3 regions of the Streptomyces sp. WMMC500 genome follow, and region 1 is predicted to be linked to each of the others. Evidence: riboswitches for the same ligand, from Rfam matches in the RefSeq annotation. Region 1 holds a riboswitch; each other region holds the start of a gene.
What was found. A riboswitch is a leader RNA that binds a small molecule or an ion and turns the genes downstream of it on or off. The one in region 1 is predicted to bind thiamine pyrophosphate.
Positions count from the first base shown of each region.

Region 2: it holds a riboswitch for thiamine pyrophosphate, as region 1 does, so the genes downstream of both, thiC (phosphomethylpyrimidine synthase ThiC) here and O7599_RS09645 (thiamine ABC transporter substrate-binding protein) in region 1, are expected to answer to the same signal.
Region 3: it holds a riboswitch for thiamine pyrophosphate, as region 1 does, so the genes downstream of both, thiO (glycine oxidase ThiO) here and O7599_RS09645 (thiamine ABC transporter substrate-binding protein) in region 1, are expected to answer to the same signal.

Region 1 covers NZ_CP114905.1:2,385,897-2,391,216, reverse strand. Annotated here, with positions in the region: gene frr (ribosome recycling factor) at 1-44, shown strand, start outside; gene O7599_RS09655 (phosphatidate cytidylyltransferase) at 116-1,045, shown strand; gene rlmN (23S rRNA (adenine(2503)-C(2))-methyltransferase RlmN) at 1,123-2,235, shown strand; TPP riboswitch at 2,250-2,360, shown strand; gene O7599_RS09645 (thiamine ABC transporter substrate-binding protein) at 2,398-3,456, shown strand; gene O7599_RS09640 (iron ABC transporter permease) at 3,570-5,174, shown strand; gene O7599_RS09635 (RNA-guided endonuclease TnpB family protein) at 5,268-5,320, shown strand, end outside.
Region 2 covers NZ_CP114905.1:4,683,941-4,689,260, reverse strand. Annotated here, with positions in the region: gene O7599_RS20095 (tetratricopeptide repeat protein) at 1-126, shown strand, start outside; gene O7599_RS20090 (hypothetical protein) at 152-574, shown strand; gene thiC (phosphomethylpyrimidine synthase ThiC) at 1,412-3,211, opposite strand; TPP riboswitch at 3,204-3,335, opposite strand; gene O7599_RS20080 (YibE/F family protein) at 3,412-4,872, shown strand; gene O7599_RS20075 (DUF5326 family protein) at 4,922-5,134, opposite strand; gene O7599_RS20070 (cupin domain-containing protein) at 5,272-5,320, opposite strand, start outside.
Region 3 covers NZ_CP114905.1:7,131,607-7,136,926, forward strand. Annotated here, with positions in the region: gene O7599_RS30725 (thiazole synthase) at 125-904, opposite strand; gene thiS (sulfur carrier protein ThiS) at 1,018-1,311, opposite strand; gene thiO (glycine oxidase ThiO) at 1,308-2,576, opposite strand; TPP riboswitch at 2,569-2,679, opposite strand; gene O7599_RS30740 (FAD-dependent oxidoreductase) at 2,768-4,057, shown strand; gene O7599_RS30745 (Rv2175c family DNA-binding protein) at 4,178-4,543, shown strand; gene thiE (thiamine phosphate synthase) at 4,607-5,305, shown strand.

The DNA of each region.
Region 1 (5,320 bases):
ATGAGCTGCTCAAGCACAAGGAAGCAGAGCTGCTCGAAGTCTGATGAACGAATCCTCCAGGGGGGCCCCGGCGGGTCCCGTGTACGGCGGGGGTGAAAGGGCGCAGACTCCGCGCATGCCCATCGTGTCCGGCGACGCCCCTGCCGACGAACCCCCCCCAGGTCCCTCCGGGGGACCCGGCGTCCCGGACGACGCCTCCTCCGCGCCGCCGCCCGCCCCCCGACGGCGCCGCGGCGGCCGGGACCTCGGCGCGGCCATAGGCGTCGGGCTCGGCCTCGGCGCCATCGTGCTGGCCACGCTGTTCGTCGTGAAAGTGCTCTTCGTCGGCGTCATCGTCATCGCCGTCGCGGTCGGGCTGTGGGAACTGACGTCGCGGCTGGCGGAGTGCCGCGACATCCGCACCCCGCTGGTGCCGCTGGTGGTCGGCGGCGTCGCCACGGTCGTCGCCGGGTACGCGCGCGGCGCCGAGGGCGCCGGGGCGGCGCTCGCGCTCACCGCCCTCGCCGTCCCCGTCTGGCGCCTGAAGGGCCCCGCGGAGGACTATCTCCGCGACGTCACCGCCGGCGTCTTCGCCGCCTTCTACGTGCCCTTCCTCGCCACCTTCGTCGCCCTCATGCTCGCCGCGGACGGCGACGGCCCGCAGCGGGTGCTGACGTTCCTGATCCTCACGGTGATCAGCGACACCGGCGCGTACGCCGTCGGCTACAAGTTCGGCCGCCACAAACTCGCCCCCCGCATCAGCCCCGGCAAGACCCGCGAGGGACTCGCCGGCGCGCTGGCCTTCGCGATGGCCGCGGGCGCGGTGTGCATGGAGCTGCTCGTCGACGACGGCCGCTGGTGGCAGGGACTCCTGCTGGGCGCCGCGGCAGCCGCCAGCGCCACGCTCGGCGACCTCGCCGAGTCGATGATCAAACGGGACCTCGGCATCAAGGACATGGGCACTCTCCTCCCCGGCCACGGCGGGATCATGGACCGGCTGGACTCGCTGCTGCCGACGGCACCGGTGGTGTGGCTGCTGATGGTGATCTTCGTCGGCACGGGCTGACCCCGCCCCGCCGTCGCATCCGGGCATCCGGGGACGATGCAGGCGCACGCGGTTCCGTCTGCGACACTGGTACGGCTATGCCCAAGCCAGGAGAGCTCACCTTCGCCGTCCCCCGTGGTGCCAAGAAGCCGCCGCGCCACCTCGCCGACCTCACCCCCGCCGAGCGCCGCGACGCCGTCGCCGAGCTGGGCGAGAAGCCGTTCCGCGCCGCGCAGCTCTCGCGGCACTACTTCGCGCGCTACGCCACTGACCCGGCCGGCTGGACCGACGTGCCGGCCGGGTCCCGGGCGAAGCTCGCCGAAGGGCTGCTGCCCGAGCTGATGACCGTCGTCCGGCATCTGAGCTGCGACGGCGACACGACGCGCAAGACCCTGTGGCGGCTCTTCGACGGCACGCTGGTCGAGTCGGTGCTCATGCGCTACCCCGACCGCGTCACCATGTGCATCTCCTCCCAGGCCGGCTGCGGCATGAACTGCCCGTTCTGCGCCACCGGCCAGGCCGGGCTGACCCGCAACCTGTCCACCGCCGAGATCGTCCACCAGATCGTCGACGGCATGCGCGCCCTGCGCGACGGCGAGGTGCCCGGAGGCCCGGCGCGGCTGTCCAACATCGTCTTCATGGGCATGGGCGAGCCGCTGGCGAACTACAACCGCGTGCTGGCCGCCGTGCGCCGCCTCACCGACCCGGAGCCCGACGGCCTCGGGCTCTCCCAGCGCGGCATCACCGTCTCCACCGTCGGCCTCGTGCCCGCCATGCACCGCTTCGCCGACGAGGGCCTGAAGTGCCGCCTCGCCGTCTCCCTCCACGCGCCCGACGACGAACTGCGCGACACGCTCGTGCCCGTCAACACCCGCTGGCAGGTCCGCGAGGTCCTCGACGCCGCCTGGGAGTACGCCGCACGCTCCGGCCGCCGCGTCTCCATCGAGTACGCGCTGATCAGGGACATCAACGACCAGGCCTGGCGCGCCGACCTCCTCGGCCGCCTCCTCAGGGGCCGCCGCGCCCACGTCAACCTCATCCCGCTCAACCCCACCCCCGGCTCGAAGTGGACCGCCTCCCGGCCCGAGGACGAGCGGGCGTTCGTCGCCGCCCTGGAGTCCCACGGCGTGCCCGTGACCGTGCGGGACACCCGCGGCCAGGAGATCGACGGGGCCTGTGGACAGCTCGCGGCGTCCGAGGCACCCGCCTGATACCGTGCGTTTGTACCAACCGACAGGGGAGCGCTCGCAGCGCTGAGAGTGCGGAAGCGTCCAGGCCGCAGACCCTCGAACCTCGCCCAGGTCATTCTGGGTAGGAAGTTCGGTCCCCTCTCCGCTGCTGCCCGGGCTGCCCGCCGCCACGAAAGCAGCCCGATGAAGCGCATCGTCACCACCGCCCTGGCCGCGTCGCTCGCCCTGGGCCTGGCCGCCTGCGGCTCGGACTCCGGCGACGGATCCGGGTCCGGCTCGGGCGACAAGAGCGTCACCCTCGTCACCCACGACTCCTTCGCCGCCTCCGACGACGTGCTCAAGGCGTTCGAGAAGCAGTCCGGGTACAAGGTCGACGTCCTCAGGGGCAAGGACGCCGGCTCCGCTGTCAACCAGGCGATCCTGTCCAAGGACAACCCCCAGGGCGACGTCTTCTTCGGCATCGACAACACCCTCCTCTCCCGCGGCCTCGACAACGGGCTCTTCACGCCGTACGAAGCGAAGGGGCTGGACCGCATCCCCCGCGAGCTCCAGCTCGACGCCGGCGAACACCGCGTCACCCCCGTCGACTACGGCGACGTGTGCGTCAACTACGACCGCGCGTACTTCGAGGAGAAGAACCTCGACCCGCCCGAGACCCTCGACGACCTCGCCGAACCCCGCTACAAGGACCTCCTCGTCACCGAGAACGCCGCCACCTCCTCCCCGGGGCTGGCCTTCCTCCTCGCCACCGCCGACGAGTACGGGGACGAGGGCTGGGAGGACTACTGGAGCAGGCTGCGGGACAACGGCGTCGAGGTCGTCGACGGCTGGGAGCAGGCGTACTACGACCGCTTCTCCGGCGCCGGCAAGGGCGACAAGCCGCTCGTCGTCTCCTACGCCTCCAGCCCGCCCGTCCTCGACATGGAATCGCGGCCGAAGGAAGCCACCACCGGCGTGTCCACCGGCACCTGCTTCCGCCAGATCGAGTTCGCCGGGCTGCTCGCGAACGCCGGCAACACCGAAGGCGGCAAGGCCCTCATCGACTTCCTCATCGGCGAGCGGTTCCAGAAGGACATGCCGCTGCAGATGTTCGTCCACCCCGCGCGCGAGAACACCGAGCTGCCCGAGGTCTTCACCCGCTACGGCGAGGAGATCCCCGACCCGCACACCCTCGACCCGGCGGCCGTTCAGGACAACCGGGAGCAGTGGATCAAGACGTGGACCTCGCTGGTCGTGAAGTAACCCGCGCGGCAGGACGCGGCCCGGACGGCCCCGGCGGCCCGCGCGGCCCGCGCGGCGCGGGCGGGGGCGCGCGCCGCCGCCGGGGGCGCGGAGCCGCCGGCCGGCTCGCGCTCATGGCCGTCCCCGCCGCGTTCTTCGCCGTCTTCTTCGCCTACCCCGTCGGCGCCATCGTCGCCCGCGGCCTGCGCGAGAACGGCCGCTGGCAGCTCGGCCGCGTCCCCGACGTCCTCGGCGACCCCGACATCCTCGGCGTCCTGTGGTTCACGCTCTGGCAGGCCACCGCGTCCACCGGACTGACCCTCGTCCTCGCGCTCCCCGCCGCGTACGTCTTCGCCCGCTTCGACTTCCCCGGCAAACAACTGCTGCGCGCCCTGGTCACCGTGCCGTTCGTGATGCCCACCGTCGTCGTCGGCTCCGCGTTCCTCGCCCTCCTCGGCCGCGGCGGCGTCCTCGACGGCTGGTGGGGCATCCGCCTGGACACCACCGTGTGGGCCATCCTCCTCGCCCACGTCTTCTTCAACTTCGCCGTCGTCGTACGGACCGTCGGCGGCCTGTGGGCGCAGCTCGACCCCCGTCAGGAAGAAGCCGCCCGCGTCCTCGGCGCCGGCCGCCTCGCCGCCTGGCGGCACGTCACCCTGCCCGCGCTCGGGCCCGCCGTCGCCGCCGCGGCCCTCATGGTCTTCCTCTTCACCTTCACCTCCTTCGGCATCATCCAGATCCTCGGCGGCCCCCGCTACGCCACCCTCGAAGTGGAGATCTACCGCCAGACCGCCGACTTCCTCGACCTGCCCACCGCCGCGGTCCTCACCCTCCTCCAGCTCGCCGCCGTCGCCGGCGTCCTCGCCGTGCACGCCTGGACCGTACGCCGCCGGGAGACCGCGCTGCGCCTCGTCGCCCCCGAGACCACCGCCCGCCGCCCGCGCGGCGCCGGCGAACGCGCACTCCTCGGCGGCGTCGTCGCCGTCGTCGCCGTGCTGCTCCTCGCGCCGCTCGCCGTCCTCGTCGAACGCTCCTTCGCCACCCCCGGCGGCCACGGCACCGGCTTCTACCGCGCGCTGCAGGAGAGCGACGGCACGTTCGCCGTCCCGCCGCTGGAGGCCGTCGGCAACTCCCTCGCCTACGCCGCCGTCGCCACCGTCATCGCCGTCGTCGTCGGCGGCCTCGCCGCGGCCGCCGTCACCCGCCGCGCGGGCCCCTTCGTCCGCGGCTTCGACGCACTGCTGATGCTCCCGCTGGGCACCTCCGCCGTCACCGTCGGCTTCGGCTTCCTCATCGCCCTCGACAGCCCGCCGCTCGACCTCAGGTCCTCCTGGATCCTCGTGCCGCTCGCGCAGGCGCTGGTGGGCGTCCCGTTCGTCGTACGGACCATGCTGCCCGTGCTGCGCGCCGTCGACGAGCGGCTGCGGGAGGCCGCCGCCGTCCTCGGCGCGTCCCCGCTGCGGGCGTGGCGGGAGGTCGACCTGCCGCTGGTGTGGCGGGCCGTGCTCGTAGCCGCCGGCTTCGCCTTCGCCGTCTCCCTCGGCGAGTTCGGCGCGACCGTCTTCATCGCCGGGCCCGACCGGCCGACGCTGCCCGTCGCCGTCGCCCGGCTCCTCGGCCGCGCCGGGGAGACCAACTACGGGCAGGCGATGGCGCTGAGCACCATCCTCATGGCCGTGTGCGCGGCGGCGCTGCTGCTGCTGGAACGGGTCCGCAAGAACCAGGCGGGAGAGTTCTGATCAAGACTGTCAAGGCTGCAAGCACCGTCCTTCAGGGCGGGGACTGGTCGGTGCCGGTGAATTCTGACACGATCATGCGCTACCGTGTTAGCCGTGTCTCAGGTGATCAAGCGGGCGTACAAGTACCGCTTCTACCCGACCAGCGA
Region 2 (5,320 bases), 2.3 Mb from region 1:
TTAATCGCCAACGAACTGGACAACGAACTTCGCTCCCGCTACCCGCGCGAGATGGCAACTCGCGACTTCCACGAAAGAATCCTCACCATCACCAAAGGCGCTTCCGAACCAGAGCTTCCATTCTGAATTTGCGTTAGGAAGGGGCACAGGGGTGGCCGAGGCGTCTGATGCGCAGAAGTTTGCAACGTGGCTCGGGATCGTGGTGTCGGTCATCGGGGTCCTGGCGTTCTTTGGCATCACGAATTTTGACGATCTGAGAAACGCTGGTGCCCCTGACCGGAGCGACGCATGCAGCATGGCGATCGATGCTCGCCATGCCAACAAAATTATCGGGGAAGCCTCACGCGCTGAAGTCCGGGCAGAGATGCACGAGTACGCCCAGCGGCTGCTTGAGGCGTCGAGCCTTACTGACGACAAAGAGCTTCGTTCGAGCCTGCGTGAGTCCTCGTATGGCTACCAGGACTACGGGGACTCGCTCCCGGTGACAGATGCGAGCCGGACGAAGGCGGCGTTCTACAGGGCCTCGGCAGCCGAGGACAAGTGGCAGTCCCTCTGCGGGGACGACGACCTGTAAAAAGTCCCGACGGGAGTCTGTCCACTTAATCGAGCAGACCGAGTGCGGTGTCGGGCCGGCCGTGGGCCGGGGCCATCGACTTAAAGCTGGATATAGACCACCTCCAGAAAGAAAGTGTCCGTTCATCTCTGGGACGGAGTCCCATATCTCAGATAGTTTTACCGGAGAGGCAAGCGACGGAGAGTCGAGAAGTTTTGCGAGCTGAGTAAATGCACCTTTACCGTGGTCTCGAATCGTCAATGTTCCGATACTATCTCTTGTGACGGCTTGGGATATCCCAGGAATTCTTAAGCCGTGACCGGAAAGCTGCCAATCGGTAGAGGATGCACATCTGTCGGCATGTGTTGCTGCCGCAATGGCGCGACCCAGTTGAGAGAGGCCATAAAATGCAAGTACTGGCCGGGTCTCGTATCCGACTCGTTCCGCAGCTGTGAAGTACTGTTCAGACTGCTCTAGTGAAGCGGAAAAAGTTTCCCTCTTCCTCTTGCTCTGCCCGACAGGGGCAGGCGGGTTTGAGCGTAAGGAACGAAGGGATATCCATATCTGCTGAATCTCGATCACCTAATTTGACTCACAATTGGTACAGATCTTGCGATCCCGAGAATGTGCCGAAACGCGACCCCCTCTTCCGATGACCGAGCAGCGTCAGACGCCACTGCCAGAACCAGCTCCCCGAGTCGTGCGCGATCCACCGGCGCACGCACTACGGTGACCAACCCGACGCACGCCGGACACGGCTACGACCGTACCGGGGGGAGCAGTGGGCGGACGAGACCGCCGGACGGCAGCGGGCCCCGCTCGGAGTTGAGCGGGGCCCGCGTGGAGTGCGTTGGTGCGTCAGTCCGCGACCGGGAGGTAGACGCGGTGGCCGCTCTCTGCGAACTCCCGTGACTTCTGGAGCATGCCGGCGGCAGCCTCCTCCTCCGTGGCGTCGGCGGGCACGTCGCCACCGAAGCGCTCTATTACTGATTTGCTAATTTTCATTGAGCAGAACTTCGGTCCGCACATCGAGCAGAAGTGCGCCGTCTTCGCCGGCTCCGCCGGCAGCGTCGCGTCGTGGAACTCGCGCGCCGTGTCCGGGTCCAGGGCCAGGTTGAACTGGTCCTCCCAGCGGAACTCGAAGCGCGCGTCCGACAGGGCGTCGTCCCAGTCCTGGGCGCCCGGGTGGCCCTTGGCGAGGTCCGCGGCGTGGGCGGCGATCTTGTACGTGATGACGCCGGTCTTGACGTCGTCGCGGTCCGGCAGGCCCAGGTGTTCCTTCGGGGTGACGTAGCAGAGCATCGCCGTGCCCCACCAGGCGATCATCGCCGCCCCGATGCCGGAGGTGATGTGGTCGTAGGCGGGGGCGATGTCGGTGGCCAGGGGGCCGAGGGTGTAGAACGGGGCCTCTTCGCAGATCTCCTGCTGCAGGTCGACGTTCTCCTTGATCTTGTGCATCGGGACGTGTCCCGGGCCCTCGATCATGGTCTGCACGCCGTGCGACTTCGCGACCCGGTTCAGCTCGCCGAGGGTGTGCAGCTCCGCGAACTGCGCCTCGTCGTTGGCGTCCGCGATCGAGCCGGGGCGCAGGCCGTCGCCGAGGGAGAACGTCACGTCGTACGCGGCGAGGATCTCGCACAGCTCGTCGAAGTGGGTGTAGAGGAACGACTCGCGGTGGTGGGCCAGGCACCAGGCGGCCATGATGGAGCCGCCGCGGGAGACGATGCCCGTCTTGCGGCGGGCGGTGAGGGGGACGTAGCGCAGCAGGACGCCCGCGTGGACGGTCATGTAGTCGACGCCCTGCTCGCACTGTTCGACGACGGTGTCCTTGTAGACGTCCCAGCTCAGCTCCTCCGCGCGGCCGTCGACCTTCTCCAGGGCCTGGTAGAGCGGCACGGTGCCGATGGGCACGGGGGAGTTGCGCAGGATCCACTCGCGGGTGGTGTGGATGTTGCGGCCGGTGGACAGGTCCATGACCGTGTCGGCGCCCCAGCGGGTGGCCCACGTCATCTTCTCCACCTCCTCCTCGATGGAGGAGGTGACGGCGGAGTTGCCGATGTTGGCGTTGACCTTCACCAGGAAGTTCTTCCCGATGATCATCGGTTCGGACTCGGGGTGGTTGACGTTCGCGGGGAGTACGGCGCGGCCGGCCGCGATCTCGTCGCGGACGAAGGCGGGCTCGACCCGCTCGCGCAGCGCGACGAACTCCATCTCCGCGGTGACCTCCCCGCGTCTGGCGTACGCGAGTTGCGTGACCGCCGCGCCGCGGGCGCGCCGCGGCTGGCGCGGGCGGCCGGGGAAGACGGCGTCGAGGTTGCGCAGGCCGCCGCGGGGGGAGGTGTGCTTGAGGCCGTCGTCCTCGGGGCGGGGCGGGCGGCCCGCGTACTCCTCGGTGTCGCCGCGGGCGATGATCCAGTTGTCGCGCAGCGGGGCGAGCCCGCGGCGGACGTCGGTGTCGGTGGTCGGGTCGGTGTACGGCCCGGACGTGTCGTACAGCGTCACGTCCCGGCCGTTCGTGAGGTGTACGCGCCGCACCGGGACCCTGATGTCGGGCCGCGCGGGGTGCTCGACGTGGTCCTTGTGCCAGCCGATCGCCGTCGAGTCGGCGGACTTCGCGGAGTCCGCGGTGGCGGGCGTACGTGCATCCGAAACGGTCATGGAGACCCACTCCCTACGCCGGCATTACCCGGTAACAGGTTCGGCGGTCGGCGCAGCTTCGGTCCGGTTCCGGATCCGTCAGCGCCCTCTCAGCCCGGTGCTCCGAGCTCCCGCGGTGTGCATTTCGCGGACCACGCTAACCGGTGGACGCCCCGGCACGAAAGAGGGCACCGGGGGCGCGCTCCTGCGATGATCTGGCGGTGACCCCTTCGCACAGCCACGAACAGAACCACGGCCACGGCCACGGCACGCCGCCCCCGCCGGCCTCGCACCGGCTGCGTACGGTGATCGCGGCGCTGCTCGTCCCGTTCGCGCTGGCGGTGCTCGCCGGGCTGATCGCGCTGTGGCCCGGCGACGAACCGGGCGGCGCGCGCAGCGGCGTCGGCTTCGACCAGGAGCGGCAGCGGGCGAAGGTCACCAAGATCGAAGAGGTCAGGTGCGCGGACGTGGGCGCCCAGATCCAGGAGCCGGCGACGCCGGGCGGCGGCGGAAACGCGGACGAGCCGCGGCCCGACGAGGACGCGATGTGCGAGCGGGCGACGATCGAGGTGACGTCGGGCAAGCACAAGGGACGTACCTTCACCGAGATCGTCGCGCCCGACGCGTCGCGGCGGTACGACGTGGGGCAGGAACTCGTCGTCTCCTATTCGCCGGATGCGCCGCGTGAGCTGCAGTACGCCGTCTCCGACGTGGTGCGTACGGTGCCGATGGCGGTGCTGGCGCTGGTGTTCGCGCTGGCGGTGGTCGCGGTGGGGCGGCTGCGCGGGCTGGCGGCGCTCGCGGCGCTGGCGGTGAGCTTCCTGGTCCTGATCCTGTTCATCCTGCCGGCGATCCTCGACGGGTCGAATCCGCTGGTGGTGGCGGTGGTCGGGGGCAGCGCCATCATGCTGATCGCGCTGTATCTCTGTCACGGGTTCAACGTGCGTACGTCGGTGGCGGCCCTGGGCACGCTGGTGTCGCTGCTGCTGATCGGGCTGCTGGGCTCGCTGTTCATCGGCTGGTCGAAACTGACCGGGAACACCGACGACTTCACGGGGCTCATCCACACCCAGTACCCGGACATCGACATGAGCGGGCTGCTGCTGGCGGGGGTGCTGATCGGCTCGCTCGGGGTGCTCGACGACGTGACGGTGACGCAGGCGTCCGCGGTGTGGGAGCTGCGGCAGGCCGATCCGTCGGCGCCGTGGCGGAAGCTGTACGCGTCCGCGATGCGGATCGGGCGGGATCACATCGCTTCGGTGGTGAACACGCTGGTCCTCGCGTACGCGGGAGCGGCGCTGCCGCTGCTGCTGCTCTTCACGATCGCCGACCAGGGCGTCGGCACGGTGGCGACGAGCGAGTTCGTCGCCGAGGAGATCGTACGGACCCTCGTCGGCAGCATCGGGCTGGTCGCCTCGGTGCCGCTGACCACGGGGCTCGCGGCGCTCGTCGTCTCCGCCGACCGGGGCCGGGAGGCGGGGCCGGGCGCGGGCATGGGACCGGCTGGAGGGCCGGGGCCGGGTGGCGGACCGGGATCATGGCCGGGTGGCGGACCGGGCACGGGGCCCGGGGCCGGTGCGGGACCGGCGGGCTGGGCGGGCACGGGCTCCGGCGCCGCCGCGGCTCCTCCCGAGGGCCGCGCCCGCCGCCGGGGCGGCGGCGGTCGGCGGCGCCGGAAGTAGCGCCGGAGGCGAGGACGGCGGGCTGCCGGCCGGCTGGCCGGCCGGTCGTCTACCAGTCGTTCTTCGACGACGACGCGGTCATGAACTTCCGCACCAGGAAGATCGCACCCGCGATCAGCGCCGCGGCCAGCAGCACCTTGAACAGCAGGCCGATGATGAAACCGACCAGCGCCATGATCAGGCTGCCGAAGACCACCAGCACGATCGCCGGGATCAGCACCCACGTCACCCACCACGGCAGCCCCGCGGTGATCTCTTTCACGGACACGGTCATTCCTCCTCCGGTACGCCGGGGTTGTCCCGGTGCCTTCGATGCTAAGTCGCCGGAAGGGCGGACGGGAGTGCCCCCTTCCCCGGTCCACCCCGGAACGAACCCTGAGGCACCCCTGAGGGACTGATTCAGGCCTCGGGTGGAGAGAAGACCACCAGAACCCGGAGATCCTCGGTG
Region 3 (5,320 bases), 4.7 Mb from region 1:
TCACCGTTGTGCTGCAGTCCGTTCCCGATGGGGTGCCGATGCCGGTGGCGGTGCCGCCGGTGCGGGTGGCGGTGCGGGTGCCGGTACCGGTGGCGGTGCGGGTGCCGGTACGGGGCCGCGGAGTTCACGCGAAGGCGGGCCGCTCCGGGTCCGGCTCCCCGCCCCCGCCGGGACCGGGCCCGGTCCCCAGCGCCGCGACGCCGGCCGCCGGTGACGACGCGCGCGCGAAGTGCCGGCGCGGGATGCGTCCCGCGCGCGCGGCGTACCGGCCGGCGACGATCGCGTGCCGCATCGCCTCCGCCATCAGCACCGGCTCCTGCGCCCGCGTCACCGCGGACGCGAGCATCACCGCGTCGCAGCCCAGCTCCATCGCCTGCGCGGCGTCGGAGGCGGTGCCGGCGCCGGCGTCGAGGATGACGGGCACCCCGGCGGCCTCGGTGATGAGCTGGAAGTTGTGCGGGTTGCGGATGCCGAGTCCGGAGCCGATGGGGGAGCCGAGCGGCATCACGGCGGCGCAGCCGGCGTCCTCCAGCTTGCGGGCGAGCACGGGGTCGTCGTTGGTGTACGGGAGCACGGTGAAGCCGTCGTCGACGAGCGTCTCGGCGGCGGCCAGCAGCTCGACGGGGTCGGGCAGCAGGGTGCGCTCGTCGGCGATGACCTCCAGCTTCACCCAGTCCGTGCCGAGCGCCTCGCGGGCCAGCCGGGCGGTGAGGACGGCCTCGCCGGCGGTGTAGCAGCCGGCGGTGTTCGGCAGCACGCGGATGCCGTGGCGGCGCAGCACGTCGAGCACCGAGCCGTGCACGCCGGGGTCGACGCGGCGCATCGCGACGGTGGTCAGCTCGGTGCCGGAGGCGAGGAGCGCGCGCTCCATCATGTCCAGGCTGCTCGCGCCGCCGGTGCCCATGATGAGGCGCGAGGAGAAGCGGACGCCGGCGATCGTGAGGGGGTCCGCGGCCGGGTCGGCGGCGGTGGGGTCCGTGGCGTCTGTCGGGGCGGGGGCGGTGCTTGTCACGGTGATCAGCCTCCCTGGACCGCGGTCAGGATCTCGACGCGGTCGCCGTCGGCGAGGGTGGTGGTGGGCCAACTGCCGCGGGGTACGACGTCCTCGTTGACGGCGGCGGCGACGCCGCGGGGCGCGGCGGTGACGGTGGCGACGAGGGCGTCGAGGGTGAGGCCCGCGGCGACACGGCGCGGGGCGCCGTTGACGGTGACGGTGACGGCGGCCGCGGCCGCGGCGTCGGTGGCGGCGGCTTCGGGGGAGTCGGTGGTGTCGGGGGAGTCGGTACGGGTCTGCGTGGCGTTCTCGGTCATGCGTGCCGTCCTTCGTGGTGCTGCCGCGCGCCCGCGAACCGGGTGGCGGCGAACGGGCGGGCGACGTCGGGGAGCTCGCCGCCGGTGAGCACGGCGGCGAGGGCGTCGCCGGTGACCGGGGTGAGGAGCACCCCGTTGCGGTAGTGGCCGGTGGCCAGGTGCAGCCCCGGCAGGGCGGTGGGGCCCAGCAGCGGCGCGTTGTCGGGGGAGCCGGGGCGCAGCCCGGCGCCGGTCTCCACGAGCGGCAGCTCCGTCAGCCCGGGCAGCAGCTCGTGGGCGTCGCGCAGCAGCTCGTACACGCCGCCTGCGGTGACCGTGGTGTCCCAGCCCAGCTCCTCGCTGGTGGCGCCGATGACCAGCTCGCCGCTCTCGCGCGGCACCAGGTACACGCTGCTGCCGCGGACCACGGCCCGTACCGTACGGGACAGGAACGGCGTCCCGGCGCCGGGCATCCGCAGCCGCACCACCTGCCCCTTGACGGGGCGCACCGGGGGCCGCACCGCCTCCGGCACCCCCGCAAGACGGCCGCTGCGGCTGCCGGCGGCCAGCACCGTCTGCCCGGCGGCGATCCGCGTGCCGTCCGCCAGTTCCGCGCCCACCGCCCGCTCGGCGGTGCCGGAGCCGGTCACCCGCAGCCGGGCCGCGAGGCTGCGGTGGAAGGCGACGCCGGCCCGCTCGCAGGCCGCGAGGAGCGCCACGGTCAGCAGCCGCGGGTCCGTCTGGTGGTCGCCGTCGACGCGCAGCCCGCCGCGTACCCCGGGCGCGAGCATGGGCTCCAGCCGGCGGCACTCGCTCCCGCCGAGCCACTCGGCCGACAGCCCCAGCCGCTGCTGGAAGCCGTGCAGTTCGCGCAGTTGGGCGCGGTCGTCGGCATCCAGCGCGACGGACAGCGCGCCGCAGCGGCGGTAGCCGATGTCCCGGCCCGACGCCTCGGCCAGTTCGGCCGCGAACGCCGGATAGCGCTCCGCGGCGGCCAGGTTGAGCGCCAGCAGCGCCTCCTCGCCGTAGTGCAGTTCGGTGACGGCGGCGAGCATGCCGGCCGCGACCTGCGCGGCGCCGCCGTCGGGCGCCGGGTCGGCGACGGCGGTGGCCAGCCCGCGGCGGGCCGCCTGCCAGGCGGTGACCAGGCCGATGACGCCGCCGCCGACGACGAGGACGTCGTACGTGGCGTCCGCCGTGCGCGGCGCGCCGACCGGGCCGGCGGTGCCGGCCGCGGGCGCCGCCGCGGGTTCTTCCGGGGGTGTGTCGCGTGGCTGCATGGGCACGTTCGCCCCTCCCTTCGCCGGCATGACCCGGATCAGGTTCGTACGGTCGGGGGCCGCCAGCCCCCCTCTCAGCCCGGTGCGCCGGGCTCCCGCGAGTCTTCCCGGCCACCCTAACTCCGTAGGCCCGGCCGCTGTAAGGGAGCCTCGCGAGCGGACCCGGCACGAGCGTCGTATGCCGGGCCCGGCATACAGTGATCGGTGTGACCGACGCCGATCCGGACCGCGGCCCCGCCGGCCGGGCCGCCAGCCGCCCCGGGAACTCAACCGCCGGCACCGTCGTCGTCGGTGCCGGCATGGCCGGGGTGCAGACGGCCGTCGCGCTGCGCGAGCGGGGTTACGCAGGCCCCGTCACCCTCGTCGGCGCGGAGCCGCACGACCCGTACGACCGGCCGCCGCTGTCGAAGGCGGTGCTGCTCGGCAAGGCGGAGGGCTCGGCGTTCGAGGTGGACTTCGCGGAGCACGGCATCGGGCTCCGGCTGGGGCTGCACGTCGACCGGCTGGACACCGCGGGGCGGCTGCTGGAGACGGACGCCGGGCCCGTGGCGTACGAGAAGCTGGTCCTGGCCACCGGCGCGGCGCCCGTCCCGCTGCCCGGCGCGCCCGCCGGCACCACGCCCGGCGTGCACCTGCTGCGCACCCTCGACGACGCGGCGCGGCTGCGCGCGGTGCTCGTGCGGCGCAGCCGGATCCTGGTGGTCGGCGCGGGCTGGATCGGCGCGGAGCTGAGCACCGCGGCGCGCGAGCAGGGCTGTGAGGTGACGGTCGTGGAGGCCGCCGGGCACCCGCTGCCGGCGGCGCTGCCCGCGCAGGTCGCGGTGCCGATGGCCGGATGGTACGAGGAGAGCGGTGCCCGGCTGCTGACGGGCCGCCGGGTGGAGCGCGTCGCGCACCTGGGCGAGGACGGCCCGGTCGCGGTGGTCCTCGACGACGGTACGGAGCTGACCGCCGACGCCGTCGTCGTCGGCATCGGCGCCCGTCCCGCGACTGCCTGGCTCGCCGGCTCCGGCGTCGTGCTGGGCGGCGACGGCGCGGTGCGGGCCGACGAGCGGCTGCGCACGAACGTGCCGGGCGTCTGGGCCGTCGGCGACTGCGCGTCGTTCCCCTCCGCGCGCTACGGCGAGCGGCTGCTGATCCACCACTGGGACAACGCCCTGCAGGGCCCGGCGACCGTCGCGGCGGACATCGCCGGGGAGCCGGGCGCGGCGTACGACCCGGTGCCGTACTTCTGGTCCGAGCAGTTCGGCCGGTTCGTGCAGTACGTCGGCCACCACACGGACGACGACGAGCTGCTGTGGCGCGGCGATCCGTCCGCCGCCTCCTGGTCGGTGTGCTGGCTGCGCGCCGGGCGGCTCATCGCGCTGCTGGCCGTCGGCCGCCCGCGGGACCTCACCCAGGGGCGCAAGCTGATCCACGCGGGTGCCGCGCTGGACCGCGAGCGCGCCGCCGACGCGGCGGTACCGCTGAAATCGGCCGCGCTGTGACGTCCGCGGCGCGTCCCGCGCCGGGCCGGCAGCCGCGCATCCGGGGATGCTTCGAGGTGATATGCCGCCCTTTGGCGCTGCCCTGTACCGGCGGGCGGTCCGAGATGGCAGGCTGGGGGTGTGACCGAGATTGATGCGAAGATCGATGCTCTCGTCCCCTCCTGGCTCACCCTTCCCGACGTCGCCGAGAAGCTCGGCGTCGAGGTGACCCGCGTGCGGCAGTTGGTCAAGGAAGGCCAGTTGATCGCGGTGCGGCGGGGTGAGAACAACGCGCTGCAGGTGCCCGCCGAGTTCATCGGCGAGGGGAAGGTCGTCAAGGGCCTCACCGGGACCCTGACGCTGCTCAAGGACGACGGCTTCAGCGACGCGGAGGCGCTGGAGTGGCTGTTCACCCCCGACCCCTCGCTCCCGGGGACTCCCGCGCAGGCGCTGCGCGAGAACCGCGGGACGGAGGTCAAGCGCAGGGCGCAGGCGCTGGCTGTGTAATCTCGCGGGGCCGGGCGCGCGCCCGCGGGTCCGGCCCCGCGACCGTACGAGGGGGAGCGCCGCATGACGGCCGGAACCGCCGCCCGCGCCACCGCCGACGCCCGCGCGCGGCTGGGCGCCGCGCAGCTCTACCTGTGCACCGACGCCCGGACGCGCCAGGGCGACCTGCCCGAGTTCCTCGACGCCGTGCTCGCCGCCGGCGTGGACGTCGTCCAACTGCGCGAGAAGGGCATGGAGGCGCGCGAGGAGCTGGCCCACCTGGAGGTGTTCGCCGACGCCTGCCGCCGCCACGGCCGGCTGCTCGCGGTCAACGACCGCGCCGACGTGGCCCACGCCGCCGGCGCCGACGTGCTGCACCTGGGCCAGGGCGACCTGCCGGTGCCCGCCGCCCGCGCCATCCTCGGCGAAGCGCCCGACGACGTGCTGATCGGCCGCTCCACCCACGCCGAGGCGGAGACCCGCGCGGCGGCCGTCGAGCCCGGCGTCGACTACTTCTGCACCGGCCCCTGCTGGCCCACCCCCACCAAGGCCGGGCGGCCCGCCGCCGGCCTCGGCCTCGTCCGCTACGCGGCGGGGCTCGGCACCGACCGCCCGTGGTTCGCCATCGGCGGAATCGACCTCGGAAATCTCGACGAGGTCCTGGCGGCCGGCGCCCGCCGCGTCGTCGTCGTCCGCGCCCTCACCGCCGCGGAGGACCCCGGAGCTGCGGCGGGGGAGTTCGTACGGCGCCTGCGCGCGGCCCGGAACGGTGACGTCCGGTAGTCGCCGGCCGGCTCC